Regions from separate parts of the Pseudomonas sp. SDO5522_S412 genome, predicted to be linked through region 2. Evidence: riboswitches for the same ligand, from Rfam matches in the RefSeq annotation. Region 2 holds a riboswitch; the other holds the start of a gene.
The links. Region 2 has a riboswitch for cobalamin ahead of cobW (cobalamin biosynthesis protein CobW). Riboswitches for the same ligand answer to the same signal wherever they lie in the genome.
Positions count from the first base shown of each region.

Region 1: another riboswitch for cobalamin. It lies ahead of ACW9I6_RS17225 (TonB-dependent receptor plug domain-containing protein); the one in region 2 lies ahead of cobW (cobalamin biosynthesis protein CobW).

Region 1 is NZ_JBSVWQ010000078.1:891-18,343, forward strand. Features, by position in the region: gene ACW9I6_RS17200 (ATP-binding protein) at 1-916, opposite strand, end outside; gene ACW9I6_RS17205 (error-prone DNA polymerase) at 1,030-4,119, opposite strand; gene ACW9I6_RS17210 (Y-family DNA polymerase) at 4,095-5,510, opposite strand; gene imuA (translesion DNA synthesis-associated protein ImuA) at 5,518-6,129, opposite strand; gene lexA (transcriptional repressor LexA) at 6,129-6,746, opposite strand; cobalamin riboswitch at 6,848-7,054, shown strand; gene ACW9I6_RS17225 (TonB-dependent receptor plug domain-containing protein) at 7,149-9,083, shown strand; gene ACW9I6_RS17230 ((2Fe-2S) ferredoxin domain-containing protein) at 9,095-9,427, shown strand; gene ACW9I6_RS17235 (ABC transporter substrate-binding protein) at 9,424-10,344, shown strand; gene ACW9I6_RS17240 (hypothetical protein) at 10,346-10,597, opposite strand; gene ACW9I6_RS17245 (filamentous haemagglutinin family protein) at 10,636-17,453, opposite strand, start outside.
Region 2 is NZ_JBSVWQ010000113.1:1,760-16,081, reverse strand. Features, by position in the region: gene fabF (beta-ketoacyl-ACP synthase II) at 1-999, opposite strand, end outside; gene ACW9I6_RS20710 (winged helix-turn-helix transcriptional regulator) at 1,113-1,631, shown strand; cobalamin riboswitch at 1,628-1,829, shown strand; gene cobW (cobalamin biosynthesis protein CobW) at 1,923-2,984, shown strand; gene cobN (cobaltochelatase subunit CobN) at 2,988-6,761, shown strand; gene ACW9I6_RS20695 (ATP-binding protein) at 6,761-7,759, shown strand; gene ACW9I6_RS20690 (vWA domain-containing protein) at 7,813-8,415, shown strand; gene ACW9I6_RS20685 (DUF1853 family protein) at 8,372-9,358, opposite strand; gene ACW9I6_RS20680 (NAD(+) kinase) at 9,502-10,392, shown strand; gene ACW9I6_RS20675 (metallophosphoesterase) at 10,389-11,363, shown strand; gene ACW9I6_RS20670 (rhomboid family intramembrane serine protease) at 11,360-12,235, shown strand; gene ACW9I6_RS20665 (YeaC family protein) at 12,251-12,511, shown strand; gene ACW9I6_RS20660 (DUF2797 domain-containing protein) at 12,508-13,338, shown strand; gene pepN (aminopeptidase N) at 13,352-14,322, shown strand, end outside.

The DNA.
Region 1 (17,453 bases), on a different contig from region 2:
CGACGTTAATGCACCACGGATCCTGGGGCAGCTGCACATCAATGTGGATGGTTTCTCCCAGCGCCCGCTGCAGCAACTCGCCCAGGCCTTCATAGATGCGCAGCGGGTTGTACACCGCCGGTGACAATGGCTGGCGACGGGCGAAGGCCAGCAGTTGCGAGGTCAGCTTGGCCCCACGTTCCACTGCCGCGATGGCGGCGCTGACCCGGCGCTGCACCTGGGGATTGTCCGGCTCATGCCGGGCCAGCAGGTGCAGGTTGCCGGCGACCACTTGCAGCAGGTTGTTGAAGTCGTGGGCCACGCCGCCGGTCAGGCCGCCGATGGCTTCCAGCTTCTGTGATTGACGCAACTGTTCTTCGGCGGAGGAACGGGCCTGCACTTCCGCGGCCACGCGCTGCTCCAGGTTGTGGGTGAGTTCCTGGCGCAGGCGCTCGGAGATCATATGTTCGGTGGTCTCCACCACAATCGCCAGGACCCCGGCCGGTCGTTGGTCGTCACCGGCCACGGGGCTGTAATACAGGTCCATCCAGACTTCTTCCGGGCGGCCGTCGCGCAACAGTTCCAGGGGCAGGTTGCGGTAGGACAAGGTGCCGCCAGCCAGGCAGGTGTCGACCACATTGCGGTTGAAGTCGGCGACTTCCGGCCAGCCCAGTTCCACCGGCGCACCCAGCAGATAAGGGTGGCGCCCGCCGGCAAACACCGAATAGCTGTCGTTGTAGATCATGTAACCGGCGTGCCCCCACAGCATCACCATGGGCATGGGCGATGCCAGCATCATCTGCACGGCGCTGGTCAGGCTGGAGGGCCAGGCACTCATCGGGCCGAGGTCGGTGGTGGACCAATCGAAAGCACGAATCCTCTGGGCCATTTCCCCAGCCCAACCCTCACAGCCGTAGGTATTGGATAAAAACTGCATCGGTCGGCTCTGCAAAAGATAAAAGGTGGGCGGCGATGAAAACTTTGAGCCCGGCAGTGGCGGTTGGTTTCATCGCATATTGCTTATGCCGGCAGGAAGGAGCAAGGGCCGACTCAGCGAAAGTCCCGGCTGCGCACACTGATGCCCGACAGCAACGGGGTCAGGTCGGTCAAGCGCCCGGCGATCAGGTGCCGAACCTCGCCCACCGCCTCCCAGCGGCCATCTACCTTGAGCAACCGCGAGCCCACCAGCGCCTGGCGTTGGCGCTCGGCCAAATCGCGCCAGACCACCACATTGATATTGCCGAACTCATCTTCCAGGGTGACGAAGGTAACGCCGCTGGCCGTGCCCGGGCGTTGTCGACCGGTGACCAGGCCGGCGACGCTGACGTTGCGGCCATGTTCAACCCGCAGCAATTCTCTGGAACTGCGGCAACGCCGCGCGCGCAGTTCATCGCGCAACAGCGCCAACGGGTGTGGGCCCAGGGTGGTGCCGACGCTGGCGTAGTCGGCATACAAATCTTCGCCGACTGTCGGTTGCGGCAGCTCCACCACCGCCTCTTCCGGGCTGGCGATACCGGCAAACAGGCCCAGTTGTTTCTGCACCCCGGCCACCTCCCAACGCGCCCGGTGCCGATGCCCGGCCAGGCCGCGCAAGGCACCGGCATCCGCAAGCAATTCCTGGGCGCGAGTGTCCAATTGGGCACGCTCGCCCAAGTCGGCAATATCAAAAAACGCCCGGGCCTGGCGCGCCGTTTCGATACGCCGGCCGTCCTCTTCGCGAAACCCGGAGATCATGCGCAAGCCCATGCGAATCGCCGGTTGCTGGCCTTCGATCGGCTCAAGGCTGCAATCCCAGTCACTGGCCTGCACATCCACCGGGCGGATCTGCAAATGATGGCGACGGGCGTCCTGCAGGATCTGGTCGGGGCTGTAGAAACCCATGGGCCAACTGTTGATCAGGGCGCAGGCAAACGCTGCCGGTTCATGGCATTTGAGCCAGCAACTGGCATAGGTCAGCAAGGCGAAACTGGCGGCGTGGGACTCGGGAAAACCGTAGCTGCCAAAGCCCTTGATCTGCTCGAAGATCTGCGCGGCGAAGGCTTCGCTGTAGCCGTTTTTCAGCATGCCGGTGCGCAGGCGTTGCTGATGGGGTTCGAGGCCGCCGTGGCGTTTCCAGGCGGCCATGGAACGGCGCAGTTGGTCGGCTTCGCCGGGTGTGTAATCGGCGGCGACCATGGCGATCTGCATGACCTGTTCCTGGAACAGCGGGATGCCCAGGGTGCGTTCCAGTACGGACTTGAGTTCCGGCGACGGGTAGGTGGTTTCTTCCTCCTTGTTCCGCCGCCGCAGGTACGGATGCACCATGCCACCCTGGATGGGCCCCGGCCGCACGATGGCGACCTCAATGACCAGGTCGTAGAATTTTTCCGGTCGCAGGCGGGGCAACATCGACATCTGCGCCCGCGACTCAATCTGGAACACGCCGATAGTGTCGGCCTTGCTGATCATCGCGTAGGTTGCCGCGTCTTCCTTGGGCACCGAAGCCAGGCTCAGGTCCCGGTTGCGATGGCGGCGCAGCAGGTCGAAGCAGCGGCGAATCGCACTGAGCATGCCCAGCGCGAGGATGTCCACCTTGAGCAGGCCCACGGCGTCGAGGTCGTCCTTGTCCCACTGGATGATGGTGCGCTCGGCCATGGCAGCATTTTCCACCGGCACCAGGGTGTCCAGCGGGTGTTCGGAAATCACGAAGCCGCCGGGGTGCTGGGACAGGTGCCGGGGGAAGCCGATCAGTTGCTGAGTGAGTGTGAGCACCCGGCGCAGCACCGGGCTGTCGGGGTCGAAACCACCTTCGCGCAGGCGTTCCAGGGGCGGTGCTTCGTCGCTCCAGCGCCCACAACAGTCGGCCAGGGCGTTGACCTGATCCGGCGGCAACCCGAGGGCCTTGGCCACGTCGCGCACCGCGCCGGCGCCGTGATAGCTGCTGACCACCGCCGTCAACGCGGCGCGGGTACGACCGTAGCGCTGGAAGACGTATTGCAGCACTTCTTCGCGGCGTTCGTGCTCGAAGTCCACGTCGATGTCCGGCGGCTCGTTGCGTTCGCGAGACAGGAAGCGCTCGAACAACATGCTCGTCAGGCTCGGGTCGATCTCGGTGATGCCCAGGGCAAAACACACCGCCGAGTTGGCCGCCGAGCCGCGGCCCTGGCACAGGATCGAACGGCTGCGGGCGAAGCGCACAATGTCGTGTACGGTGAGGAAGTAGCTTTCGTAGCCGAGGTCGCTGATCAGTTCCAGTTCGTTATTGATCTGCTGGAGGGTCTTGGCGTCGACCCCTTTCGGCCAACGCTGGGCGATGCCTTGCTCGGTCAAGGTGCGTAACCAGGATTTTGCATCCTGGCCTTCAGGTACCAACTCCCTGGGGTATTGATAGCGCAATTGGCCGAGGTCAAAGGTGCAACGCCGGGCAATGTTCAGGGACTCTTCCAGCAAGTGCGCCGGGTACAGCGCGGCCAATGCATCGAGGCTGCGCAAGTGCCGTTCACCATTGGGGTGCAGGCGCGCGCCGGCTTCGGCCACCGGGACGTGGTGACGGATTGCGGTCATGGTGTCTTGCAACGCACGGCGACCGCGCACATGCATATGCACATCGCCGCAGGCCACCGCCGGCAGGTGCAGGCTGGCGGCCAGGTTCAGGCGTTGCTCAAGGTGACGGGCATCGTTCTGGCCGCAATGCAGTTCCACCGCCAGCCACAGGCGATCGGTGAAGGTGCTGCACAGCCATTGGATATGGGCCTGGGTGTCGGTGTCTTCGACCATCCATAACGCGAGCAAGCCGTGTACCGCGGTGAAGTCTTCCTGCAGCAAGCGGTAGTGACCTTTTCCCGCACGGCGACGGGCAATGGTGATCAGCCGGCACAGGTGTTGATAGCCTTCCAGGTTCTCCACCAGCAGCACCAGCTTGGGGCCGTTTTCCAGGCGCATCTCGCTGCCGATAATCAGCGGCAACCCGACTTCCTTGGCCGCCTGCCAGGCACGGACGATGCCCGACAAGGTGCATTCATCGGTGATGGCCAGCGCCTCGTAACCCTGCTGCCTGGCCCGTTCAAACAGCTCGCGGGCACTGGAGGCGCCCCGCTGGAAACTGAAGTTGGACAGACAATGCAGCTCCGCGTACTTCATGCGAACCAGCCTTGCAGCCACAGCGTGCCGCTCTCGCCCACGGTGCGGTAGGCCCAGCCTTGCTGGCCGGCACGGGTGCGCACCAGGTAATAATCGCGGCGCACATCGGCGCCATCCCACCAGCCGGATTCGATGCGCTCCGGGCCCATCAGTATTTGTAGACCCTGCTCGGCCAGGGGCGTCGGTTCATGCAACAACCAGCCCGGGCGTTGCACGTTGTTTGAGGGTGAGCACGGGCGAAGATCAGCACCGGCTTGCCAGGCGCATTCTGGGCGGTGGTCGGCGTGAAAGCGCAGGCCTTGCACCGCTTCGTCCCCCAACCGCGCCCGCAGGCGTTCGCGCAGTTGTTCCCACGGCAGGGTTTGTTGCGGGCGCTCGTCGAACAGGTCCTGGCGCTGGGGCACAAACACCGGCAGGTCCTCGGCCACCAGGCGAAAGCCGCGCACCGGCGAGGTGACTTGCACTTGCTCCAGGCGCCCACGGGCCAGTTCGAACAGCATCGCCGCGTCACGCTCGGCGCTGAGCAGGCCGACCTTGATCACGCTGTCGGGCTCGGCCGCGTGCTCCAGGTGCAAGTCAAAACGCTGCACGCCACTGTCGCGGCCACACAGGAACGCCGACAGGTCGCCAGTCAAACGGCGCAAGGGAAACAGCAAGGCCTGGTGGGACAACACATCAAAATTCAGCTCGATGCGCACATCAAACCGGTCCGGCGGCTGGTAGAACGCCAGCGCCAGGGGCCGTTGGCCGCACAGTGCATCTAGGTGCTTGAGCAGCGCAGCGTCGAAGCGCCGGGCCAGGGTATGCCGAGGCAACGCCTGCACCTGGGCCAGGGTGCGCAAGCCCATGCGCGACAATGCGCTGGCGGCTTGCGGGTCGAGGCCGGCGCGGTCGATGGGGATCGGTGCCAGGGCGTGTTGCAGGTATTGCTCATCGGCCACGGCCAGGCCGTCGTAGGCATTCGCCAATATCCGCGCCGCCGCCGGGTTCGGCGCGGCGACGATGCGATGACGAAACCCCAGTTCGGTCAGCTCCTTGCGCAAGCGTGCTTCGAGCAACGGCCAGGGCCCGAACAGGCCCAGGCTCGACTCGATCTCGAACAGCAACGCCCGTGGGTAGAACACGCTGACCTGGGAGCTGAAACGGTAGGCCCAGGCGGCGAGAAACTGCTGCCAGTATTCGATCTGCGCCGGGTCGTATTCGGCGCAGGCGAACGCCTTGGTCAAGGCATGGGCCGCCGTCAGGGATTGGCCGGGGCGCAGGCCGAGTTTGCGCGCGGCGTCATTGACGGTTTGCAGCACCCGCCGCTGCGGCGTGCCGGCCAGCAGGGCCAACGGCTGGTCCGGTTCGGGGCGCGAACGCAGCACCCCGTCCAGCGCCAATTGCGGGAACACAATACACACCCAGCGCATGCCAACCTCAGTGCCCAAGCGCAATGGGCGCGGGATGGGCCAGGCCACCCCGGCACTTGAGCACCCGCACTTGCGCAGGGCTCGCCTCAACCGCCAGGCGCAACGCGGCCGGTGACGGGTTGATGGCCTCGTTCAAGGAGCGCCAGGCAAAGGCCAGGGTCTGGCCGGTTTCCGCCGCCACCTGCAAGCGGCGCAAGGCGCGGTCATCGGCCTTGCGCGGCCAGCACAGCACCGCGCCACAGCTGCCGGAACGCAGGCATTGCTCCACTGCCCACAAGGCATCGCGTTCATCGGCCTGGATCACTGACAGCTGGCGCACATCCACCCCGGCGTTTTGCCAGGCGTGGGGGTACGGCGTGTAGGGCGGCGCCACCAGCACGATGCGCTCACCGGCCGCCGCCAACCGTGCCAGGGTCGGCCACACCAGCTGCAACTCGCCCACGCCCTCCTTCGCCATCAGGATTTCGCTCAACGCCGCTTCCGGCCAGCCACCGCTGGGCAGCACCGCATCCAGGGCCGCAAGCCCGGTGGGATGGACGCTGGCCGGCGGCGCGGCGGGCCGGCCTTTCCAGACCCGGCCGCCATTGAACAGCGAGTCCAGTGCAACGACGGCGCCCATCAGCCTTGCCTCACCAGGCCGCAGAACACCCCTTCGATGGCCAGGTCCTGATCGGGCCGCACCACGATGGGTTGATAGGCGGGGTTGCGCGGCAGCAGGCGCACGCGCTCGCCCACGTGTTCGAAACGTTTGATGGTGACTTCACCGTCCAGGCGTGCCACCACGATCTGCCCGTTCAAGGCCTCGGCACTGCGGCGTACGCCTACCAGGTCGCCATCGAGGATGCCATCTTCGATCATCGAATCGCCCTGCACCCGCAGCAGGTAATCCGGGGTTTTCGCGAACATGCCCGGGTCGAGCAATAGACGGTTGTGCACTTCGGCATCGGCGCCAATGGGCAAACCGGCGGCCACCCGGCCGAGCACCGGAATATCCAGCAGCTCCGGCCGCGCCGGTTGATTGAGCAGGCGGATGCCGCGCGCCTGGTTGGGGTTGACCTCGATAAAGCCGCCCTCGGTCAGCGCCAGCACATGCTTGCGCGCCACGCTGCGGGAGGCAAAGCCGAACGCCTCGGCGATCTCGGCGAGGCTGGGGGACTGGCCTTGCTGCGCGATACGGTCGCGGATAAAGGTCAGGATGGCGGTACGGCGGGGCGTTAGATTCTTCATGGAGTACATTTGTACTCCTGTGGGAATTTTCTGGCAATATCCGTCAGTCGCTTCCCTGGCAACCGCCGGAAAAGTACCCGCCAAGTTGACGAACGGTCTTTCGAATGTTCAGATGCCGGCCTGTTTCAGGTGCCTCATGCCGCCGTGCATGGGGTGAAACGGGAAACCGGTGCCGCTCTTTTCGAGCCAGTCCGGTGCTGCCCCCGCAACGGTAGACGCGTGACTCCTTCGACACACCACTGTGGCCTGCGCGCCATGGGAAGGTGAAAGTGTCCATACGCGTGAGCCCGGAGACCGGCCTGGAATTCTGTTTGGCAAAATCCTGCGGTGGGCGGGCATGGGCCGGTATTGGCGTGTGCTCGGTGCCTACTCGTGCGTGCTTTTCGCGAAAGATACTTTTCCGAGAAGACTATGATTCGACCTTACAATACGTCCGTGCCCAGCCTGCTGCTCGGCTGCCTGTTCAGCCCCCTGCTGCTGGCCGACGACCCTCCCCTTGAGCTCAAGCAGCAGATCATTTCCGCACCGTCGGTGGAATCCACTACCGTGGCCGACATGGCCCAGTACGGCAGCAAGGTCGAGATCGTCACCCGCGAACAGATCGAACGCGCCGGCCCCGCCGCCGATGTGTCGCGCGTGATGCAGATGTTCATCCCCGGCCTGTACGTGGCCCCCAAGAACGGTCCGTTCGACTACGGCACCTATTCCCTGCTGGGCGGGCGCAACGATGACACGTTGATCCTGCTGGACGGCGTGCGCCTGAACAACCGCCTGTACGGCGGCCTGTACCTGGACACCCTGCCCGCCAACGCCATCGAGCGCATCGAAGTGCTCAAGGGTGGCCAGAGCCTGCTGTTCGGCACCCAGGCGGTGTCGGGAGTGATCAACATCGTCACCCGCAGCCCGCAAACCCGCGAGGCGTCCGGCGAGGTGAACCTGGGTGCCGACACCTTCGGCGGCACCACCGGCGACGCCCGGGTCGAGAAGATTTTCAATAACGGGTTTGGCGACCTCGGCTTGCTGGCCTACGTCAGCCGCAACGCCTCCGAGGGCTACCAGCCGTTTCGCAACCGCGACATGAAAAACGTCAGCGACAAGAAACGCTCCTACGAAGTCACCACCTTCGGCACCAAGGCGATCCAGTCGTTTGGCGATGACACGCGCCTTGAGCTGTTTTACCAGTACGCCGACGCCAACCTCGATTTCGCCCGCCCGGTGGACAACCACAAGACCACCAACGACCGCGTGCAACAGATCGCCACGGCCACCTTCGAGCAAACCCTCAACGAGCGCCTGAGCTACTTCGTCAAAGGCCATATCAACGATTGGGACACGCGCTATACCCGCATCAACAATATCGAAGGCGGCGGCACCCGGGTCATCAACCACAACGACTACTGGGGCTTCACCGACTGGGGCGTGCAGGCCGAAGGCAAGGCCGTGTTGCCCGGTGAGCATGTGCTGGTATTCGGTTCCGACAACCAGTGGTTCAAGGGCCAGGACGATGTATTGATCATCGACGACAACAAGGCCCAGGCCCACGCGCTGTACACCCAACTGCGCCCGACTATCGAGGCGTTGCCGAACTGGCACCCGAGCATCGGCGTACGCCACGAAGCCATGAGCGGCGGCGACAGCGCCACCGTCGGCATGCTCACTTCGCTCTACGACCTCAACGACAACTGGGCCCTGCGCGGCCAATACGGCACTGCCTACAAACTGCCGAATGCCGAGCAACTGTTCGTCAACGAAGACGATGAAAAAGGCAACCGCAACCTCAAGCCGGAGAAGAGCCGCAACGCCGAACTGGGCGTCGACTACAAGGGCAGCCTGCTGGCCCGGGACTTCAGCGCCAGCGTCACGCTGTTCAAACGCAAGATCACCGACCTGATCACCCTGGACGATATCCAGTGGGTCAACGGCCAGGGGCAGATCCAGATGCGTGGTTTCGAGGCCGACGCCAAGCTGCAGCTCAATGAACAATGGAGCGTGCAGGCCGACATGACCCGCAACCTCACCGAGTCCCGTGCGGGTGTCACCATCAACGATATCCCGGGCTTCTTCGCCCGCTCGCGGGTCGGCTATGAATCGGCGGACCGCCTGTGGGGCGCCGGCACCGCCGTGCGTTACATCGGCGATATCGTCAGCTCGAAAAAGGTCGAATACGGCAACTACACCGTGGTGGATGCCGACGCCTATCGCTACCTCGACAACGCCCACCAACACCGCGTGAGCCTGCTGGTAGAGAACCTGTTCGACCGCGACTACGTCACCAGCCGCGCCAGCAACGTCGACAACCTCGGGCGGCCGTTCACCTCCGAAGTACGCTACACGTATCGCTTCTGATGAGTACGCCCGTGGAAACTCATCCGGACTGGTCCCACGTGCCTGACCACGCCCGTCACGTGTTCCTGTGCACTGGCCCACGCTGTACGCAGCGTGGCGCGCTGCAACTGTGGAAAACCCTGCGCCGCCACCTGCTGCAACACGACTGCATCGAAAAGCCTGGCGGCGTGCTGCTGACACGCACCCACTGCCAGTTCCCGTGCAACCTGGGGCCAATCGTGACGGTGTACCCGGACACTTGCTGGTACGGCGTGCACAACAAAGACGATGTGCAACGGCTGGTGGAAGTGCATCTGGTGGGCGGCGAAGTCGTCGAGGATCTGCTGATCAAGGAGCGCCCATGAAAGCGTCGTGGTTGCTGTTGGGCGCCCTGCTCTGCGCGCCATCGGTATTGGCCGACAGCTTTCGCAACTGCAACCAGGATTGGACCGCCGCCCACTCACCGCCTTCGCGCATCGTGGCCCTCAACCAGCATGCCGCAGACCTGCTGTTGGCGCTGGATGTCGGCCCGGCCTTGGTGGGCGTGGCGTATCTGGATGACAACGGTGTGGCCCACCGACACGGCGAGTATTTCGGCGTGCCGGTGATTGCGCCCAAGTACCCGTCCAGCGAAGTGCTCTATGCGCAGAAACCGGATCTGGTGGTCGGTGGATTCGCCACTGCCTTTGGCACTGGTGTCACCTCCCGCACAGGGTTGGCAGGCAACGGGGTTGGGTCGTACTTGCTGGAGTCGGCGTGCGACGGGCACTCGCTGGATTACTTCGGGCATATTCGCAACGACCTGTTTACCCTCGGCGCCCTGGTGCACAAACAGCAACGGGCGCGGGCGTTGAGCGATGCCATGGACGCCGACCTGGCCAGTGCCCAGGCACTGGCGGGCGAAGGTAAACCGCTGTCGGTGTTCTACCTGGACAGTGAGGTCAACGGGCTGGACAGCGAAGGCCGGCGTGGGTTCGTCACCACGTTGGTGGCGGCTGCTGGTGCGCGCAATTTATTTGCCGGGATCAACCAATACCGCGTCACCGTGAGCAGCGAAACCCTGCTGATGAGTGACCCGGATGTGATCTTACTGGCGGATGCGCTGTGGTCACCGGCCAGCCGCAAACGTCAGTTGCTGACCACCGACCCGGTGCTGTCGCGTTTGCGGGCGGTGCGGGAGAACCGGATGATCGATATTCCGTTTACCCATTTGGTGCCCACTGCGAATAGCGGCCGAGTCGTGTTGGAGTTGGCGAGGCAATTCAAAAAACTGGCTGAATAATTCACGAGCGAAGCGCCTGACCAATTTCCTCAGTCCATGCCACCGACCAAAGTTGTGAAACGCTGTAGGTTTCCAATGCTGAGCGCATCGTACTTTTGATCTCCTCCAGCTCCTGGCCTGACAGATCAGGGTGATAGAGCTCGCACTTGGTGGCCGAGATATCACTCATCCCGGCTTCAGTGACTACCGGCTCGACCGCGCCACCATCCACCGGGGAAAGCCCGGCCCCAAGACGAAAAAAAGGGGCGATCAATGATCGCCCCAAATACAACGAGAGGTCCTTTTCTAAAACTACAAGCTGATCTGCTGGCGCTCCTCATCCGTCAACCGCGCCCGCGCCTGGTCACTCAACGGTCCGGCGCCGAGCACCTGCACCGGGCTGTTGGGGTTGTAGCCCGAGGTCTTCTGCCCGTCCTCCGGCTTGCGCTCCACTGGCTCGCTGCCAAAGCTCAACACTTCCACTGTGACAATCGACGCCCGGCCCTGTTTGGCCGCCGCCTGCTGGCTGCGCGCGGCATCTTCCGCCGCCTGGGACGCCGCCGCACCGGCTGCGCTCGCCGAGGTCATGGCCCCGGTGTTTACCGCCGCCGACACCGGCACCCCGGACGACTTGCCCTGGGTCTGGATGTTGGCGGCATTAACGACGCGCAACGCGGCAATGTTGATGTTGCCCGAGACCCGAATCCCCGCTTCACCCGCATCGATGGTACCCAGCGGGGCGATCAGGTCGATGTCTCCGGCCGGCACTTCCGGAATCGGGTTCAAGGTGGCAATCCCCGCCCCGGTGCTCGGCACCGCCGGCGACAGGGTCACGTTGCCCCAGTTGTCGTAGACACGCTTGGGCGGCGTGTACACCACGGTGGTCTTGGATCCGCGACCGGCGTTGATGTCGCCCTCGCCGGACCAGCCCATGATCGAGCCGCCGAAGGTGGTCATGATGCGGCTCTGGCCCAGCAGGATGCTGCCCATGGAATACAGCTGGATATCGCCGGCGCCCTGGGTGATCACACCGGCGGTGGACGGCGGTGCCGCGCCTTCGATGCCGAAGGTCTGCCCACCGCCCGGGGTGAGCATCTGGATCGAGCCACCGAAATTGGTGTGTACACCGGAGCCGCCGAACAACGTGATATCGCCCTTGTAGGTGATCGGGTTGCCGGCCACGTCCTTGTCCGGGAACAGCGCGGCAATCGCCGCACGCCCCCGTACATAGCTGCCCTGGCGCACACCGCCCACCGCGTTGTACTCACGGCCGGCGGCCTTGAGTTCGGCGAAGTACACATCACGGGCGAACACCCGTTGCTGTTCAGCGGGCAGTGCGGCGTAAACCGCGCGGGCCTGCTCGCGGGTGCCGACGAAACCGAAGCGCTCGGCGAGCCAGGTGACCAGTTCGTTCTCATAGGTCTTGGCGACCTTGCCGCCCTGGATCGACAGGGCTTCGCCTGGCTGGACGAGGTTGGCCGGGTCCAGGTAGGCCTCGACAAAGCGCCGGTAATCCGGGCCGTTGGGACCGACGCCAGCTTGCATGACGATGCCTGCGCCAGGGCGGTTGTCGCCCGCGACCACCGGGCCCAGGCTGGTGATGCTGACTTCGCCGCCCTTCGCCGGGTCACGCCCGGACATCAGGATATTGCCGCCCGCCGTCACTTCCAGCAGGCCAGGACCGCCAACCTGGAAGTTGCTGTACAGAATGTCGCGCCCGGCGGAGACGATGGAGATGTCAGTGGGGTTGTTGTGGATGAACAGGTTGCCGGTCGACTGCTCGCTGACCGCACCGGGGGCCGTATTAAAACGGCTGCCACTGCTGACAATGTCTCGCCCCGCCATCATCCAAACTGGCCCGTTACCCTCATACCAGGTCTGCCCTGAATGCAAAAACGAGGGGGAAGAATTGAACGTCAGGGTCCGGCCGCTGCTGACCCCCACCAGATCGCCGGTCAAGGCATAGAACCGCGCCGGTTCCGTTGGCGCGTAAGCGGCTGCCGACGCCGTGGCGGAGCCAAAGGCAAACAGAGGCCGCGGAAGGGAACCCGGCGAGCTACCGTTCTCCGACAGATTGTTGCCATCGACAACCACCTGACCATCAATGGTCCCGACGAACGCCGGCCGCCAAGGTGTGGCCATGATGCTGGGGTCGGCCCCGGAAGGCGTGACAAACATACCGCCCGCATAAATCGAGTCATGGGCCAGGAATTGCAACTGGCTGCTGGCACCGGGGGCGAGCACCAAGGCATTTATCGGACTCGTATCGGCTTGGTACCCCAGGACGGCGTTACCGTAATAAATACTGCCGCCAGCCGCCGTCGCTCGAACGATCGATGGGTAGACGGTTGCCAGGTCGGACGCTGCGGCGGAGACAGATGGCGTCAAGTTGCCCCCCGCTGAAAACAGGTCGATTGCCGTGTGACCGGTCCACAACGAGAACCAACTTTCGCCGGTCCCACTCGTCCCGCCACGGGTAAACGATGAGTTGTTCAGCAGGACGACACGGCCCGGGTCAATCACTTGCTGCAGCACCAGGTCACCCAATGTGGTCAGGTTGAATGTGGCATCCCCCGGCACCAGGGTGATACCCCCCACTGCCCGGCCACGGGTCGCCTGGAACGGATCGAATGCGCGGGTTTCGCCCGGGCTCTGCTCAGAGCTGTTGCTGCCGTAGGTCAGGTCGATCCGGCCCGTGGTCGCACTTTGCAGTTGGACATTGCCCCGGATATTCACCAACTGGCCGTTCTGATCGTTTACATCAACCACGCTGCCAGGGTTCAGGGCGCCACCGATACGCACCCGCAGATCGCCACCGCCCGTCAACTGCAGGCTGCCATCACCGGCAACCCGCCCGGTACTGCCGACCGCCAGCACCAGCCCCTGGCTGCGCGGGTTGGCAGAGGCCGACATTGGGTTGCCGTCCATGCGCCGAAGCACACCGGCATCCCCGCCTACCTGTACATCCACGTCACCGCCGCCGAGGGTGCCGAAACCGGTAAACCCGACGAACGCATCAGCCTTGGAGGCGTTGGCGGTATAGCTACCGAAATTGATCCACCAGGCCGTCGGCTGCGCCTGCCCGCCGGTGTTCACCGTGCCGCTGCCCTGGCGCCACAGCCAGTTGGCCACATCGGCGGAGTCGATGCCGTTATCCAGGGGGTTGGGCCGACTTGGGTTGAAGACGCCTCCCAGGATATTCCCCGTCAGGTTGCCCCCAACGTTCACGCTCAAATTCCCCCCTGCCTCCGGGTACCAGGCACGGTACAGGCTGTCAGATGAGCCGTTGACGAACTGTTCAAAATAACTGTTGGTATCGTTCAGCACCGTCTTCGCGCTGTTCAGCGCCTTGGGCTGGTTGTAGGGGTCACTGGCACCGGTTGCAGTGGACGATGTACCGGCGGTGTAGACCCCGTACAGGGAGTCCATGCTCAAGTCGCCGGCGCTGAGCAGTTCGAGGTCGCCCGTACCGGTGCGAATCACACTGAAACGGCTGCTGGAGGGGGTCGCCGCATACTCTTTGCCGCTTTGGGCCTGGCAGTAGGCGGGCGAGCTTGCACAGAACTCATCGATGGACGGGATACCGAACTGGTCCAGGATGCTTTGCTCGATCGGCGTTCCGACGGTGACGATAATCCCGTTGTCCGCCAGGTCCTTGGCGCCGAATTCGGTCCAGACATAGCCAACTTTCACGGCGCAGTACGCCGGATTGCCCCCACAGAAATCATCAATCGAACCCAGCCCGAAATCATCGAGGATCTTTTGGTCGATCGGGTCGCCTTCCTTGACCACCACCCCATTGGCCGCAAAGTCCTCCACCGCGAAGGCGGTCCAGGTCAACTTGCCCTTGGCGGGCATCTCCTTGGCAAACATGCCGTAGTGGCTGTCAGCCAAACGCAGGTCGCCGCTGCGCGGATGGGCTTGCAGGATGCGGCTGTCGGCCGCCTCGGTGTCAGCACCTGCAACCAACCGCAGCGACCAGGATTGCGAACCTTCTGCCAGCATCGGCGAGAGGGCCCACAGCTTGCCCTGGCGCCCCGCCACTTCCGGGCGCAACGCCACCGACTCAGCCCCGCCCGGCAACTTGACGTTGGTGCCGGAAGGAATCAACGCGCCGCGCGGCAGCGGTATGTCGCCATTGAGGGTCACGTAGTTTTGCGTCGGGTTAAGCGCCTCGTAGTTCGTCGGCAACGGCACCCCTTTGGGCCAGGTCAGCGCCCCGAGCCGGGTGTCCTGGGTCAGCAGGCTGCCGGCGTCCAGCTGTGAGCCGGCCGCCAGGGTGTGTGCCTGGCTCAATAACGTGCCTGCGGCAAACAGCACATTGCCCGCGCTGTCGAACACTGCTGCGGCCAGTACCGTACCGGCAGGCAGCGTCAGGTCCTGGTTCAGCGTCGCCCGGGTCGGCAAGCGCGTACCGGCGGCCACGCCCACGGCCTTGATCGGCAGGTCGTAGTTGAGCACGGTGCCCGCCGGGAAGGTCGTGCCGTCCGCCAGGGTGATGCCGTTACCCGGCACGATGATCGTGCCCCCGGTAAAGTCGATACCCGGCAACAACACCCAGCCCTTGTCATCGACGGTCTGTGGTGGCGGTGCAAAACCGTCGTTGATGCTGCCGTAAATATTCAGGTCGCCACCGGCGCGCAGGGTCAGGCTGCCCGACTCACCGGAGCCATACACCGAGGTTTTCTGGCTGTTGGGGTTGAGGCTGGCGTAGCGGTAGCCGGACAGGTCCAGATCGCCCTGCACCACCAGGTCACCGTCCGCGGTCTTGCTGACGATTTCCACGCCCGGGCGCAGGTGGAACGCATCGGCGTAGGTTGCATTGTTAAGCCCGGCGAGTTTGTTTTGCAGCAGGTTCTGGTTGAGCAATGCACCGTTGATAAAGGCCGTGCTCAGCACATGCTTGCCATCCAGGTAGGCCTGGTCGATCTGTTGGTAAGGCCGCCCGCTGGCCGTCGGGTCGGTGACGAGTGGCGCATCGTCGTAGCTGATCATGCCGTTGAGGGTGATCGAGCGCGCGCCCTGGATCGTCAGGCGGCCATGGGCATCGATGTTGATGTCGTTGCTGGTGCCATCGACGTTGATCAGCCGTGGTGCATTCAGTTCCAGGGTGCCGCGGTTGCGCCCGTCATTGCCCTGGACCGCCTCGGTGCCGTGACGCAGGTCGATGCGTGCGCCATCGGCCAGGGTCAGTTGACCGGTGCCGGAGCCGAGCACCACCATGGCCCGGTTGGGCGAGTCGATGATCTTGCCGTAGCTGTCCACCCGCAGCTTGCTGCCATGGGCGTCGAGTACCGCGCCGCCGTCCAGGGTCAGGCCGTGCTTGCCGGCCAGGTTGATGCTGCCGACGCGCTCGCCACTGGCGTCCACCAGGCCGGTGACCCGCAGGCTGCCATTGTCCACGGAGACGTTGACGGTGCCGGCCTTGAGGCCATTGCCGATGGTCAAGTCGCCCTGCTTGAGTTGGAAGCTGCGTGTGCCGAACACCTGGCCTTGATTCAGGCGCTGGTTGAGGTCGGCGAACTGCTGGTCCAGTGAACCGCTGCTGCCCAGGCGCTGGGCCTGGATTTCCACGGTACCGGCCTCATAAGGCATCGTGGTCCCGCCCGCATCGTAATAGCCACTGCTGCCGGCGAGGATCGTGCCTTGCAGGTCGACGATACCGCCCGCCGCGTCCACCGCAACCGCCCGCAGTTTGCCGGCCTGGTTGTTTTTGGCCGAGAGGTCGATGGTCGAGCCGGCAGCCTGCAGTATGTTGCCGCTGCGGCTGTCCAGCAGCACCGTGCCGCCCGCGCCGTACTGGGTCACATCGTTGAACACAGTGGCGCGACCGGCCACGTCGATCAACGCCGCATCCGTCAGCACCACATCACCCCGGGCGCCCAGGCTGATTTTACCGCTGGGCAGCACTACCGCCGTGGCCAGGCGAATGCTGTCGCCTTGCAGGGACAGTTCGGCGCCCTGGCCGTCGGCCTTGCCACGCGCCCCCACGGACGCTGCAATATCAATCGCCCCACCTGCGGTCATGCGGTTCACCGAACCGGCTTCGCCGGTCATCAGTGGGGTGAGGATATTCAGGTCGCCGCCCCTGTACTGGAAGCCCTTCACCGGGTCATAGGCGCCCTGGCTCTGATACACCGAGAGGCTGCCCTTGTGGTTGGCGGTAATGCGCTCGCTGGCATTGAGGTTCACGCTGGCAAAGCCCAAAGCCAGGCGATCGAAACTGCTCACGGTGTTGGTCTGGGCAAAGGCGCCGTAGCCGAACTCAATACGCTCGGCGTTGATATCCAGGCGCCCGCTGCCAGTGCCCGCCCCGCCGGCGATCACCGAGCCCGGTGGGGTGGTCGCGCCCTGCCAGATCAGGTTGGCGGTATGAATGTTGGCCACGTCGCCAGCGCCACCGGCACCGTAGATCGCCGGAGTGGAGAGCATCAGGTTGCTCAGCCGCGACTTACCCGTCAGTGGGTCATAGGTGTCCAGGGAGGTACTGCCGTAGAAGTTGAAACTGTCCCGCGCCGAGAGCTGCAGGGTTTCCAGGGCCGGCGCACCGAACTGTGAATCACCTTTGAGCAGGCGATCAAGAAGCGCCTGGGTGAGTGTCAGGCCGGCCGGCAACTGATTGGCCACAGCGGCAGCGGCCAGGGCTTGGGCGCTGCCGAGGTTAATGGTGCTGACCCCCAGGTTGAGGTGACGGGTGCCGTAGCGCACCTGGTCGCCCAACTGGAAGGTATTGTTGGTCAACGCCACGATGCTGCCTTCGGAGTACAGCCCGGTTTGCCCGCTGCACAGGCCCGTGTCACACACACCGATGCTGATCCCGCCGCTGGGCACCGTCGTATTGAATGCAATGACATTGAGCAAGCCGTTGGACGCCGCCAGCATATTGGTGACTTTGTAGATAAAACCGTCACGAGCGTCGTAGCTGGCTTTGCCACGGCCGATGGTGTTGATGGATGCGCCCTGCTCCAGGACGATCGCGTTGGTGTCACTCAACAAAAAGACTTCCGGCGCTGCGAGCGTCACACCTTCCCGAAGCGTGACGGTGCTGTTGGCCCGACTCGTACCGCCAGCCAGGACGATGTAATTCCCGGACTGGCCATACGTAACTGCCGTCATCCCCCCCACCATCA
Region 2 (14,322 bases):
TCCGAACAGCGTATTGATCGCTGCCAGTTCGCCGTTGTCGCCTACGGGGGTCGACGTGGCATGGGCGTTCAAGTGCTGGATCTGTGCGGCGCTGATCCCTGCCTGCGCGATCGCCAGTTCCATTGCCCTGCGTGCACCCGAGCCATCTTCCGGGCCCGAGGTCATGTGATAGGCGTCGGCGCTGGTGCCGTAGCCCACCAGCTCTGCAATAGGCGTCGCCCCGCGAGCCAATGCATGCTCCAGTTCCTCGATCACCAACAGCCCGGCACCTTCGCCCATCACAAACCCGTCGCGGCCTTGATCGAACGGGCGGGAAGCCAATGCCGGCGTGTCGTTGTAATCGCTGGACAGCGCACGCGCCGCAGCAAAACCGCCGAGGCTGACTCGGTGGATACAGGCTTCGGCGCCGCCACACACGGCGATGTCGATTTCGCCGGCACGGATCATGCGCGCAGCATCACCAATCGCCTGTACGCCGGCGGCGCAAGCAGTGACGGGGGAGCCCAGCGGACCTTTCAGTTGATGCTGGATCGACACGTGCCCGGCCGCCATGTTGCCGAGGAATGACGGGATCGTGAACGGCGACAGGCGGCGAGGCCCTTTGCTGTCAGCCGTACGAACGGCCTCGGCAATCGCGGGAAAACCACCCACGCCGGAGGCGATGATTGTCGCGGTACGTTCCTGCTGCGATGGCGTCTGCGGACTCCAGCCTGCCTGGGCCAGGGCCTCTTGCGCGGCTGCCAGGGCAAACACGATGAACCGGTCCATCTTGCGTTGTTCCTTGGCCGGGATGACAGTGTCCGGGTCAAAGCCGGCTTCAGGGTCCTGGATGCGGTCCAACACTTGGCCGCCGATGCTGATTGCCAGGTCGCCGATCAATGCCTCGGGTAGCCTGCGAATCCCGGATTCACCGGCCAGCAGGCGCTTCCAGGTCTGTTCCACGCCGGTTGCCAGCGGTGTCACTGCACCCATGCCGGTCACAACAATTCGCTTACTCATGATCGCTTAGCTCCGCAAATTTCAGGTTGGTAGCAATGCATGGACGAAACTATCATTATGAAAGTAACATCCGATAGCTGAAATTTCCGTAGCCGCCCCACAGAGGAACTGCAATGCAACGTAAGTCGCTGGTGAATGCCGAATGCCCGGTAGCCCGTGGAGTGGAACGGGTAGGCGAGTGGTGGAGCATCCTGATCATGCGCGACGCGCTGCAAGGTTTGCGGCGTTTTGATGAGTTTTCCCAGAGCCTGGGGATCGCTCCGAACATGCTCACTCGCCGGCTCAACAGCCTGGTGGAAGCGGGGCTGCTGGAACGCCGGCAATACAGCGAGCGGCCGCCCCGTTTCGAGTACGTACCGACGCCGGTTGGCGAGGATTTCCGGGTGGTGATCATGGCGTTCATCGGCTGGGGCAACCGCCATTTCGCCAACGAAGGTGAAAGCCTGCAATTGGTCGACCGGAAAACCCGGCGCCCGGTGGAAGTGGCGGTGGTGGACGCCGACGGTGCACGCGTGTCCGTCGAGCAATGCAGCGTCCAGGCCGGGCCGGCGGCGAGCGAAGGCATGCTGGAGCGCCTGGCGCTGCTTAGTGCCAAACGCTCGGACATTGACCCGTCCCCGCGCACTGCGTAGCCTTGCACCTTCGAGGTTCTTCGGCCCAGGCCGAAGCTAAGAAGGGAACGCGGTCAATGCCGCGGCTGCCCCCGCAACTGTAAAGGGTTTATCTGACTGCCACGCCACTGCCTGAACAAGGCGGGAAGGCGCAGCCAGCGCCGGCATCACCGCCGGCAAGCCCCAAGCCAGGAGACCTGCCTCGCAACCGATTTTCTACTTCAACCGGGCGGGGTGATCCGGTGGCGAATTCTGCTCCTGCGCACCCGCGCAGGGCCACTCGTCCCGTATGCCCGCCCCAAAGGGCATCCGATGAAAACACTGGCCAAACTCCCCGTCACCATCGTTACCGGCTTCCTCGGCTCGGGCAAGACCACCTTGCTGCGCCACATGCTGGATAACGCCCAGGGGCGCCGTATCGCGGTGATCGTCAACGAGTTCGGCGAGCTGGGCATTGACGGTGAAATCCTCAAGCAATGCTCCATCGGCTGTACCGAGGAAGAAGCCAACGGCCGCGTCTACGAATTGGCCAATGGCTGCCTGTGCTGCACGGTCCAGGAAGAGTTCTTCCCGGTGATGCGCGAACTGGTGGCCCGTCGCGGCGACCTCGACCATATCCTCATCGAAACTTCGGGCCTGGCCCTGCCAAAACCCTTGGTCCAGGCATTCCAGTGGCCGGAAATCCGCAGCGCCTGCACCGTTGACGCCGTGATCACCGTAGTCGACAGCCCGGCCGTGGCGGCCGGTACTTTCGCCGCCTTCCCGGACCAGGTTGATGCCCAGCGCAAACTCGACCCGAACCTGGACCACGAATCGCCGCTGCACGAGCTGTTCGCCGACCAACTGGCCAGCGCCGACCTGGTGATCCTCAACAAGTCCGACCTGATCAGCCCTGAAGACCTGGCCCGTGTGCGCCTGGAAGTGGCAGAAGAACTGCCGCCGGCGGTCAAAATCATCGAAGCCAGCAGCGGTCGCCTGCCGCTGGACGTATTGATCGGCCTGGGCGCGGGCTCGGAAGAACACATCGACGGCCGCCACAGCCATCACGATCATCATCACGAAGGTGAGGACGACCACGACCACGATGCCTTCGACTCCATCTCCATCGAACTGCCCCAGGCCGACGAAAGCCTGCTGCTGGACGCCCTGACCCAACTGGTGGTCAAGCACGGCATCCTGCGGGTCAAGGGCTTCGCGGCGATCCCGAACAAGCCGATGCGCCTGCTGATCCAGGGCGTGGGCACGCGTTTCGACAAGCACTTCGACCGCGCCTGGCGCGCCGATGAGCCGCGCGCCACGCACCTGGTGCTGATCGGCCAGGAACTCGACGCCGCCTTGCTCGAAGCGCAACTGCGCGCTGCCCTCAGCGTTTAAACCATGCATCTGCTCAGGACCCAGCCCGGCGGTTTCGTTTCGGATGACAACATCGCTGACCTTGGGCAAACCCCCGCCGAGCTGGTGATCCTGTGCAGCGGTGATTCCAGCCTGGCGCTGCTGGCCGAAGCGGCCCAGCAGTTGCCCGAGGATTACCCGAGCCTGCGCCTGGCGAACCCGATGCAGGTGCAGAACCATGCTTCGGTCGACCTGTATGTGGATGAGGTGCTGCGCCACGCCAAGGTCATCCTGATTTCGCTGCACGGCGGCATCGGTTATTGGCGCTACGGTATCGAGCGCCTGGTGGAGTTGGCCGAACGCGGCGTGCAGCTGATCCTGGTGCCGGGGGATGATCGCCCGGACCCGGAACTCAGTGGCCTCAGCACCGTGGGCGCCGAGGAACGTGACCGGCTCTGGCACTTCCTGCGCCAGGGTGGTTTGGGGAATGCGCTGGATTTCTATCGTTGCCTGGCCGCCGGCTACCTTGGCCGCGATTACGCCTGGAGCGAGCCGCAAACCCTGCCGCGCACGGCGATTTATCACCCGCATAAAGCCAATGCCCGTCTCAACGATTGGCAGGCTGACTGGCAAGCTGATTTTCCCGTGGCGGCGGTGCTGTTCTACCGCTCCCATTTGCAGGCGGCCAACACCGGCTTTATCGATGTTTTTTGCCAGCGCTTGCAGGCCGCGGGTCTCAACCCGCTGCCGATGGCGGTGGCCAGTTTGAAAGAGCCCGGCTGCCTGACCGTGGTCGAGGATTTGCTGGACGAGGTGCACGCCTCGGTGATTCTGAACACCACCGGTTTTGCCCAGTCCAGCCCCGAAGCGCCGCACCTGCGGCCGTTTCGCCGCAATATCCCGGTGATCCAGGCGATTTGCGCCCAGGACAACGAGCCCGGCTGGCAGGCCAGCGAGCAAGGCCTCGGCCCACGTGACCTGGCGATGCACATCGCGTTGCCGGAACTGGACGGGCGCATCATCAGCCGGCCCATCAGCTTCAAGGACCTGGCCTGGCGCAGTGAGCGCAGCCAGTCGGATGTGGTGTGCTATCGCGCACAACCGGAGCGCATGGACTTTGTCGCCGAACTGGCGCGGCGCTGGGTCGAACTGGCGCGGGTGCCGAATGGCGAAAAGCGTATCGCGCTGATCCTCGCCAACTACCCGACCCGGGACGGACGTATCGGCAACGGCGTGGGTCTCGACACCCCAGCCGCCGCGCTGAATATCCTGCGGGCACTGAAAATCCAAGGTTATCCGCTGCCGGACGAGCTGCCGGAAAGCGGAACGGCACTGATCCAGGCGCTCTTGGGCGGCGTCAGCAACGACCTGGACAGCCTCGACTTGCGTCCGTGTCATCAGAGCCTGGCGCTGGATGACTACGAGGCGATGTTCAACCGCTTGCCCGAGTCCAATCGCCAGGCCGTGTTGGCACGCTGGGGTACACCTCATAGCGATCCGATGTTCCGCGACGGCCGCATGATGATCGCGGGCCTGCGTTTGGGCCTGACCTTCGTCGGCATCCAGCCGGCCCGGGGTTACCAGGTGGACGCGAGTGCGGTCTATCACGACCCGGACCTGGTGCCGCCCCATGGCTACCTGGCGTTCTACTTCTGGTTGCGCCACACCTACGGCGCCCACGGCGTGATCCACGTTGGCAAGCACGGCAACCTGGAATGGCTGCCGGGCAAGGGCGTCGGGCTTTCCGAGAACTGCTGGCCCGACGCACTACTGGGGCCGCTGCCGAATATCTACCCGTTTATCGTCAATGACCCGGGCGAGGGCGCCCAGGCCAAGCGCCGCACCCAGGCCGTGATCATCGACCACCTGATGCCGCCGCTGACCCGCGCCGAAACCTATGGGCCGCTGCGCGACCTGGAGTTGCTGGCCGACGAGTATTACGAGGCACAACTGCTCGACCCACGGCGTGCCCGCGAGCTGCAAAAGGACATCCTCAAGCTGGTGCGCGAAACCCGCATCGACCAGGAACTGGCCCTGGACGAAAACCTCGACAGCGACGCCGATGCGGCGATCTGGCTGCCGCGCCTGGACACCTACCTGTGTGACTTGAAGGAGTCGCAGATTCGCGATGGCCTGCACATTTTCGGCGAGTCACCCGAGGGCCGCTTGCGCATCGACACCTTGCTGGCGTTGTTGCGTATTCCGCGTGGCGATGGGCGCGGGCCGCAATCGAGCCTGCTGCGGGTATTGGCCAAGGCCTTCGACCTGGGCTTCGATCCGCTGGACTGCGCCCTGGCCGAGCCGTGGACGGGGCGCCGGCCAGTGGTGTTGCAGAAGATCGACACGCAGTTGTGGCGCACCGCCGGCGACACCCGTGAACGCCTGGAGCTGTATGCCGCGCGCTTGATCGAGCAGGCGCTGGAAGGTGCCGTGGAGCAGCTTGAAGAGCCCGGCTGGGAAGACGTCAAGGCGGTGATCGAGAGCTTGCGCATCGTCGTCGCGCCACGCCTGGATGCCTGCGGCCCGGCGGAAATGCGCGGGTTGCTGGATGCCTTGAGCGGGCGCTTCGTCCCGGCCGGGCCCAGCGGCGCGCCGAGCCGGGGCCGTCTGGACGTGTTGCCTACCGGTCGTAACTTTTTCTCGGTGGATGTGCGCAACCTGCCCACCACCACTGCCTGGCGCATCGGCTTCCAGTCGGCGAACCTGATCCTTGAGCGTCACCTGCAAGACCATGGCGACCACTTGCGCCAACTCGGCCTGTCGGTGTGGGGCACTGCCACCATGCGCACCGGTGGCGACGATATCGCCCAGGCCATGGCGCTGATGGGCGTGCGTCCGGTGTGGGCCACCGGCAGCCAGCGGGTGGATGACTTTGAAATCCTGCCGATCAGTCTGCTGGACCGGCCACGGGTGGATGTGACCTTGCGCGTGTCGGGGTTCTTCCGTGATGCATTCGCCAACCTGATCCGCCTGTTCGATGCGGCGGTGCAAGCCGTGGCGGCGCTGGACGAACCCGACGACCTGAACCCTCTGGCGGCCAAGGTGCGCAGTGAGCGAGAGGCCTTGCGCCTGTCGGGCCTGGACGAGGACGCGGCGGCGAAGCAGGCTGGTTGGCGGATCTTCGGTGCCAAGCCCGGTGCCTATGGTGCCGGCGTGCAGGGCGCGATTGATGGGCGCTTGTGGCAGAGCCGCGAAGACCTGGCGGAGGTTTACCTGAACTGGGGCGGCTACGCCTATGGCGGCTCCGACGAAGGCACCGCCGCCCGCGAACAGTTTGCCCAGCGTTTGAGCCAGGTGCAGGCGGTGTTGCAGAACCAGGACAACCGCGAGCATGACCTGCTCGACTCCAATGACTACTACCAATTCCAGGGCGGCATGCTCGCCGCCGTGGAAACCCTGAGCGGCGACAAGGCCGCCAGCTATCATGGTGACCACAGCCAGCCGGACTTGCCGAAAGTCCGCACGTTGAAGGAAGAGTTGAACCGGGTGATTCGTGCCCGTGCGGCCAACCCGAAGTGGATCGAAGGGGTGAAGCGCCACGGCTACAAAGGCGCGTTCGAGATGGCAGCCACCGTGGATAATCTGTTCGCGTTCGACGCTACGACGGCGTTGATCGACGATCATCAATACGCGTTGCTGGCGGATGCCTACTTGCTGGACCCGGGCACCCGCGCCTTTGTGCAGCAGCACAACCCGGATGCCCTGCGGGACATGACCGAACGCATGCTCGAAGCCCAGCAACGCGGCATGTGGCAGGAGCCTGGGGCGTACCGCGAGGCGTTGGAAAACCTGTTGTTGGATATAGAAGAAGGCAGTTGATGACCGACATTCCACATTTCCCGCTGTCCGCCGTGGTCGGCGCCGACGACTTGAAACTGGCCCTGTGCCTGACGGCCATCGACCCGAAGATCGGTGGCGTGCTGATTGAAGGCCCGCGGGGCATGGCCAAGTCCACCCTGGCCCGTGGCCTGGCGGACTTGCTCGCCAGCGGCCAGTTCGTCACGCTGCCGTTGGGCGCCACCGAAGAGCGGCTGGTGGGCACACTCGATCTGGACGCGGCACTCAGTGAGGGCCGCGCACAGTTTTCCCCCGGCGTGCTGGCCAAGGCCGACGGCGGCGTGCTCTATGTCGATGAAGTCAACCTGCTGCCCGACCACCTGGTGGACCTGCTGCTGGACGTGGCCGCCAGCGGCACCAACCTGATCGAGCGCGACGGGATTTCCCACCGGCATTCGGCGCGTTTTGTGCTGATCGGCACCATGAACCCGGAAGAGGGCGAGCTGCGCCCGCAATTGCTCGACCGGTTTGGTTTCAACGTAGCGCTGAGCGGGCACACCCAGCCGGCCGAACGCGGGCAGATCATCCGTCGCCGCCTGGATTTCGACAGCGACCCTCAGGGTTTCTGCGGGCAATGGGCCGACCGGCAGGCCGCGCTGCGTGAGCGCTGCACCCGGGCCCGCGCCTTGCTGGATAGCATCCCGTTGGATAACCAGGCGCTGACGCAGATTACCGAGCGCTGCTTTGCCGCCGGCGTCGATGGCTTGCGCGCCGACCTGGTCTGGCTGCGTGGCGCACGTGCCCATGCGGCCTGGCGGGGCGCGACGGCTATCAGCGAAGAAGATATCGAAGCGGTCGCGGAATTTGCCCTGCGCCATCGTCGTCAGGAGCAATCCCCGCCTGCAACGCCGCCCGCTGGCGGTCAATCACCCAAGCCCAATGATGCACCTGAAGGCCAGGGCCAATGGGGCGACATGCCCGCACCTGCCTTGCCGATAGGTGCTCGCCGTGATGTGCCCACCTGGCCAAAAAAGCCCTAGGCATCCGCCCCAAACCTGACGCGGGGGCGGATGCACGGCCCAAGGCGGGTCGACTGAACAAGGGCCGGCGCGGACAGGCGCGCAGCGCGGCCGAAGGTTCGGTCAACTGGCCGGGCACCTTGCTCGGCGGGCGGCCGCAACGCCGCGAAGATTTGCTGTATCAACTGCGTAGCCGTACGCCCCATGAGCTGTGGCTGGTGATTGTCGATGCTTCGGCCTCCACCCGGCGGCATCAGGCGCTGAGTGATGCCAAGGGGTTGCTGGCCCAACTGTTCGACGATGCCTATCGACAGCGGGCGCGCATGGCGTTGCTCACCGCGAGCGGGCAATCGCCAAAGTGGCAGGTGCAGGGATTAAAGGCGGCAAAAGGGCTGGGTCAGTGGCTTGATGGCCTCGGTGCAGGCGGTGGCACGCCATTGTTGGCAGCGCTGAACGAAGCGGGGCACTGGTTGTTGGCGCGGCGCAAGCGTTACCCGGTGGAGCAGCAGCGGTTGCTGGTGATCACCGATGGACGGCTGAAAGATGTGGCAGGGCTGCCGCCGCTGGACTGCCCGGGCTTGCTGGTGGACATCGAGCGCGGTCCGATTCGGTTGGGCCGTTCAAAGCAGCTGGCTATGGGGTTACAGATTGACTATCGGCATATCGATAACCTGTAAGCGCCGGCACGTTCGGCCACAGATCCGCCACCAGAAACAACCGTTCGGCTTCTTCCCATTCGCCTTCGCTGTTTTCCACCAGGCGCACCAGCAACTGCGCGGGCGCCATGGGGTCCAGTTCGGTTAGCCAGTGCTGCATCCGGGCCGCGTCCCAGGCCTCGTTCGCCGGGTAGTGCGCCGGCGCCAGCCATGCGTGGCGGGGCAGCGGTTGCCAGCGTCCTGCCGGGCTTTGCTCGATAAACCTCGACCAATCGCGCTGATGCAGCCAGCGGCCATTCAGGTGTTGGGGATGCGCGCCCTGCGGCGCCTGCGCCATGCCCGGCCATGGGTAGAGCAGATAACCGCCCAGCCACAGATGGGCATCAAAGGTCTGGATATCCAGCGCGGCCAGGACTTCGCGGCTCTCCGGCCGGGCGGAAATCGGCAGTTGGTGCTGGGCCAGGTGCGCCAGCTTGCGGTCGAGCCGGTCATGACAGCCGGGGCCGAGCCATTGCGCGGTGTCCCGGCCATTACCGTCCTGGGGCCCGAGGTAGAGTTTGATCGCCAGTTCCAGATGATGCACACCGTCACGGTCGCGCAGCAGCATGTCCAGCTCGCCCAGGGTATGCCCGGCCTGGCGGATCGGCAGGTTGGCCGCCAGCAGCTCCACGCCCGGCGCATGCTGCACGGCGAATTGCCACAGCCGTTCGTAATACAACCCCAGCCGGCGGGTGCGTGCCTGGCTCAGCCAATGCAGCAAGGCACTGCTGTCCTGGTCCAGCTGGCGCAGCCACTGCTCCAGCAAATGCGGGGCCTGCACCCAGTCGCTGCCGGTCAGCGGGTGGCGTTGTGGCCACGGCGTTTGCGCGAGCATCGGCGGGGCGAGCATCACCCACGCGAGATCGCGCACCTCGGGGTGACGCAGTTGGCGGGGCAGGTGCTGCAAATCAGGGAACAGAGTCATGGTCCGAGCATAGCCTTTTACAGCCGGGAAGGGGGCTGAGAACCGTTGTCGTCTGGGGTTTGCGGCGACAAAGGATTTTGTGTAACGCCGGCTTTCGCCCATAATCGTTCTTTTTTGCAGAACCCGAACCCCGCAGGAGCCCCATGGAGCAATTTCGCAATATCGGCATTATCGGTCGCCTGGGCAGTACCCAGGTGCTGGACACCGTCCGCCGACTGAAAAAGTTTCTGCTCGAGCGCCACCTGCACGTGATCCTCGAAGACACCATCGCTGAAATCCTCCCGGGCCATGGCCTGCAGACCTCGTCGCGCAAGATGCTCGGTGAAGTCTGCGACATGGTGATCGTGGTGGGCGGCGACGGCAGCCTGCTGGGCGCCGCCCGGGCGCTGGCGCGGCATAACGTGCCGGTGCTGGGGATCAACCGTGGAAGCCTGGGGTTCCTCACCGATATTCGCCCCGACGAGCTGGAAGTCGAAGTGGCCAAGGTGCTGGACGGCCACTACCTGGTGGAAAACCGCTTCCTGCTGCAAGCCGAAGTGCGCCGCCACGGCGAAGCCATCGGCCAGGGCGACGCCCTCAACGATGTGGTGCTGCACCCCGGCAAGTCGACGCGGATGATCGAGTTCGAGTTGTACATCGACGGCCAGTTCGTGTGCAGCCAGAAGGCCGACGGCCTGATCGTCGCCACGCCGACCGGGTCCACGGCCTACGCGCTGTCGGCCGGTGGGCCGATCATGCATCCCAAGCTGGATGCCATTGTGATCGTGCCGATGTATCCCCATATGTTGTCCAGCAGGCCTATCGTGGTCGATGGCAACAGTGAGCTGAAAATCGTGGTGTCAAAAGACATGCAGATCTACCCGCAAGTCTCCTGCGACGGGCAGAACCATTTCACCTGCGCCCCCGGTGACACCATCACCGTGAGCAAAAAGGCACAGAAGTTGCGGTTGATCCACCCGCTGGACCACAACTACTACGAAGTGTGCCGGACCAAGCTGGGCTGGGGCAGCCGCTTGGGGGGTGGAGGCGACTGATGCTCGATCCCGCGCGTAGCTACGACCTGATTGGTGACGTGCACGGTTGCGCTCATACCCTTGAGCACTTGCTCGACCGATTGGGTTACCACAAGCAGGGCGGCACCTGGCGCCATCCCTCGCGAATGGCCGTGTTCCTCGGCGATATCATCGACCGTGGCCCGCGCATTCGCGAGGCGCTGCATATCGTCCACGACATGACCGAGGCCGGCCAGGCGCTGTGCATCATGGGCAACCATGAGTTCAACGCGCTGGGCTGGAGCACGCCCGCCGCCCCGGGCAGCGGCAAGCAGTTTGTGCGCGAGCACACGCCACGCCACGCGCGGTTGATCCACGAGACCCTGACCCAGTTCGAACAGCACCCGGCAGACTGGCACGATTTCCTCGGCTGGTTCTATGACATGCCGCTGTTTGTCGACGCCGGGCGATTCCGCGTAGTGCACGCCTGCTGGGACAACGGCTTTATCGAGCCCCTGCGCGCGCATTTCCCGGACGGCTGCATCGACGAACACTTCCTGCAAGCCGCCGCCGTGCCCGGCAGTTTCGCCAGCAATGCCTTCGACCGCCTGTTGCGCGGCACCGACATGCGCCTGCCGGACGGCTTGACCCTGACCGGCGGCGACGGCCTGACGCGTTCGTTCTTCCGCACCAAGTTCTGGGAAGACGACCCGAAAACCTACGGCGATATCGTGTTCCAGCCCGATGCGCTGCCGGAACCTGTGGCCGCCACGCCGCTGTCGTCCACTGAAAAGAATTCCCTGCTGCGCTACGGCGTCGACGAGCCATTGCTGTTCGTCGGCCACTACTGGCGCAGCGGCAAACCGGCGCCGATCCGCCCGAACCTGGCCTGCCTGGACTACAGCGCGGTGCTGTACGGCAAGCTGGTGGCGTACCGGCTGGATCAGGAAACCCGCCTGGACCCGCGTAAATTTGTTTGGGTCGATGTCGAGCGCCCTGAGGTTATTTCATGAGTACCGTTGCTGTGTTACGCCTGCCGCTGGCGGTGGATTTGAGTGGTTTCGTCAAGCTTCTGCAACGCATGCAAGTGCCCCATCGCGTCAGCGAAGAAGCCGGGGAGCAGGTGCTGTGGGTGCCTGATTCCATCAGTGAAGACGTGAAGGTCCTGTACCAGCGCTTTCCGGCCGGTGACCCGGACCAGCAACTGGACATTCCCGAGCAGGCGACGTCGACCAGGCGTCCCGGGTTTGCCCAGCAGCTTCGCCACAGCCCGGTGACCGCGTTGGTGTTGCTGCTGAGCATCATCGTCGGCGCCGTTACGTTGCTGGGGGATAACCTGCAAGCCATGAGCTGGCTGACGTTCCTGCCGTTCAGCGTGGCAGGCGAGTACATCCGTTTCACGCCATTGACCGACAGCCTGGCGTCGGGACAGTGGTGGCGCCTCGTCACGCCGATGTTGATCCACTTCGGCATCCTGCACCTGGCCATGAACGGCATGTGGTACTGGGAGCTGGGGCGACGCATCGAGTTGCGCCAGGGCAGCATCAACCTGCTGGGCCTGACCCTGCTGTTCAGCCTGGTGTCGAACTACGCTCAATACTATTTTGGTGGTCCCGGCCTGTTTGGCGGGTTGTCCGGCGTGCTGTATGGCTTGCTCGGGCATTGCTGGATCTATCAGTGGGTGTCGCCGAATCCGGTGTATCGCCTGCCTCGCGGGGTGTTGGTGATGATGCTGGTGTGGCTGGTGCTGTGCCTGTCGGGCCTGGTCTCGATGATCGGCTTCGGCGAAATCGCCAACGCGGCCCACGTGGGTGGCCTGGTGATGGGTTGCCTGACCGGTTTGTTGGGTGGCTTGTACAGCCGCCGCAAAATGTCTCCTATTTAGTTAAGGAAGAGTCTTATGTCCTCTTTTGTCGAAATGATCGAAAACATCACCCCGGACATCTACGAGAGCCTCAAGCTCGCCGTGGAAATCGGCAAATGGTCCGATGGCCGCAAGCTCACCGCCGAGCAGCGTGAATTGTCGTTGCAGGCGGTGATCGCCTGGGAACTGCAGAACCTGCCGGAAGACCAGCGCACCGGCTACATGGGCCCGCAGGAATGCGCCTCGAAGTCGGCGCCGGTGCCGAACATCCTGTTCAAGTCGGATGCCATCCATTGATTGAGATTGGCCGTGGTGCAGTCAGCAAGATGTCGGCGCAGTTGGGTGAGCCGACCGTTCAATACGCGTTTCGCCTGGGCGACACCGAGGTGCCGGTCAATCCATTGATCGGCACTACCGTGCGCCTGGAATACCTCGGTGCGATCCATTGCACCCATTGCGGTCGCAAGACCAAGACCAGTTTCAGCCAGGGTTACTGCTACCCGTGCATGACCAAACTGGCCCAGTGCGACCTGTGCATCATGAGCCCCGAGCGCTGCCATTACGACGCCGGCACCTGCCGCGATCCGGCCTGGGGTGAAAAATTCTGCATGACCGACCACGTGGTGTACCTGGCGAACTCGTCGGGGATCAAGGTCGGCATCACCCGCGCCAGCCAGCTGCCGACCCGCTGGCTCGACCAGGGCGCCAGCCAGGCGCTGCCGATCATGCGCGTTGCCACGCGCCAGCAGTCGGGCTTCGTCGAAGACCTGTTCCGCAGCCAGGTGGCCGACAAGACCAACTGGCGCGCGCTGCTCAAGGGCGACGCGCAGGCAGTCGACCTTGCGCAGGTACGCGACGAACTGTTCGCCAGCTGTGCCGAAGGCATGCTCGGTTTGCAGGAACGCTTTGGCCTGCAGGCCATCCAACCGGTGACCGACATCGAACCGATCGAAATCCGCTACCCGATCGAGCAGTATCCGACCAAGATCGTCAGCTTCAACCTGGACAAGAACCCGATTGCCGAAGGCACGCTGATGGGGATCAAGGGCCAATACCTGATCTTCGATACCGGCGTGATCAATATTCGTAAATACACGGCCTACCAGCTCGCCGTGCATCAGTAGAAGGACGACAGACATGCGCACCGAACAGCCGAAGATGATTTACCTGAAGGACTATCAGGCGCCGGATTACCTGATCGACGAGACGCACCTGACCTTCGAGTTGTTCGAGGACCATAGCCTGGTCCACGCGCAGCTGGTGATGCGCCGCAACCCCGAGCGCGGCGCCGGCTTGCCGCCGCTGGTGCTGGACGGGCAGCAGCTGGAGCTGCTGTCGGTGAACCTGGCCGACCAGGAACTGACCGACGCCGACTACCAGTTGAGCGACAGCCACCTGACCGTGCACCCCACCAGCGCGACCTTCACCCTCGACACCACGGTGAAGATCCACCCGGAAACCAATACCGCCCTGGAAGGCCTGTACAAATCCGGCGGCATGTTCTGCACCCAGTGCGAGGCCGAGGGTTTCCGCAAGATCACCTATTACCTCGACCGTCCGGACGTGATGAGCGTGTTCACCACCACGGTGATCGCCGAGCAACACAGCTACCCGGTGTTGCTGTCCAACGGCAACCCGATTGCTTCCGGCCCTGGCGAAGACGGCCGGCACTGGGCGACCTGGGAAGATCCGTTCAAGAAGCCGGCGTACCTGTTTGCACTGGTGGCCGGTGATTTGTGGTGTGTCGAAGACACCTTCACCACCATGACCGAGCGCACCGTGGCGCTGCGTATCTATGTCGAGCCAGAAAACATCGATAAGTGCCAGCACGCCATGAACAGCCTGAAGAAATCCATGCGCTGGGACGAGGAAGTCTATGGCCGTGAGTACGACCTCGACATCTTCATGATCGTCGCGGTCAACGACTTCAACATGGGCGCCATGGAAAACAAGGGCCTCAACATCTTCAACTCCAGCGCCGTGCTGGCCCGTGCCGAAACCGCCACCGACGCCGCGCACCAGCGAGTCGAGGCGATCGTTGCCCACGAATACTTCCACAACTGGTCGGGCAACCGCGTGACTTGCCGCGACTGGTTCCAGCTGTCGCT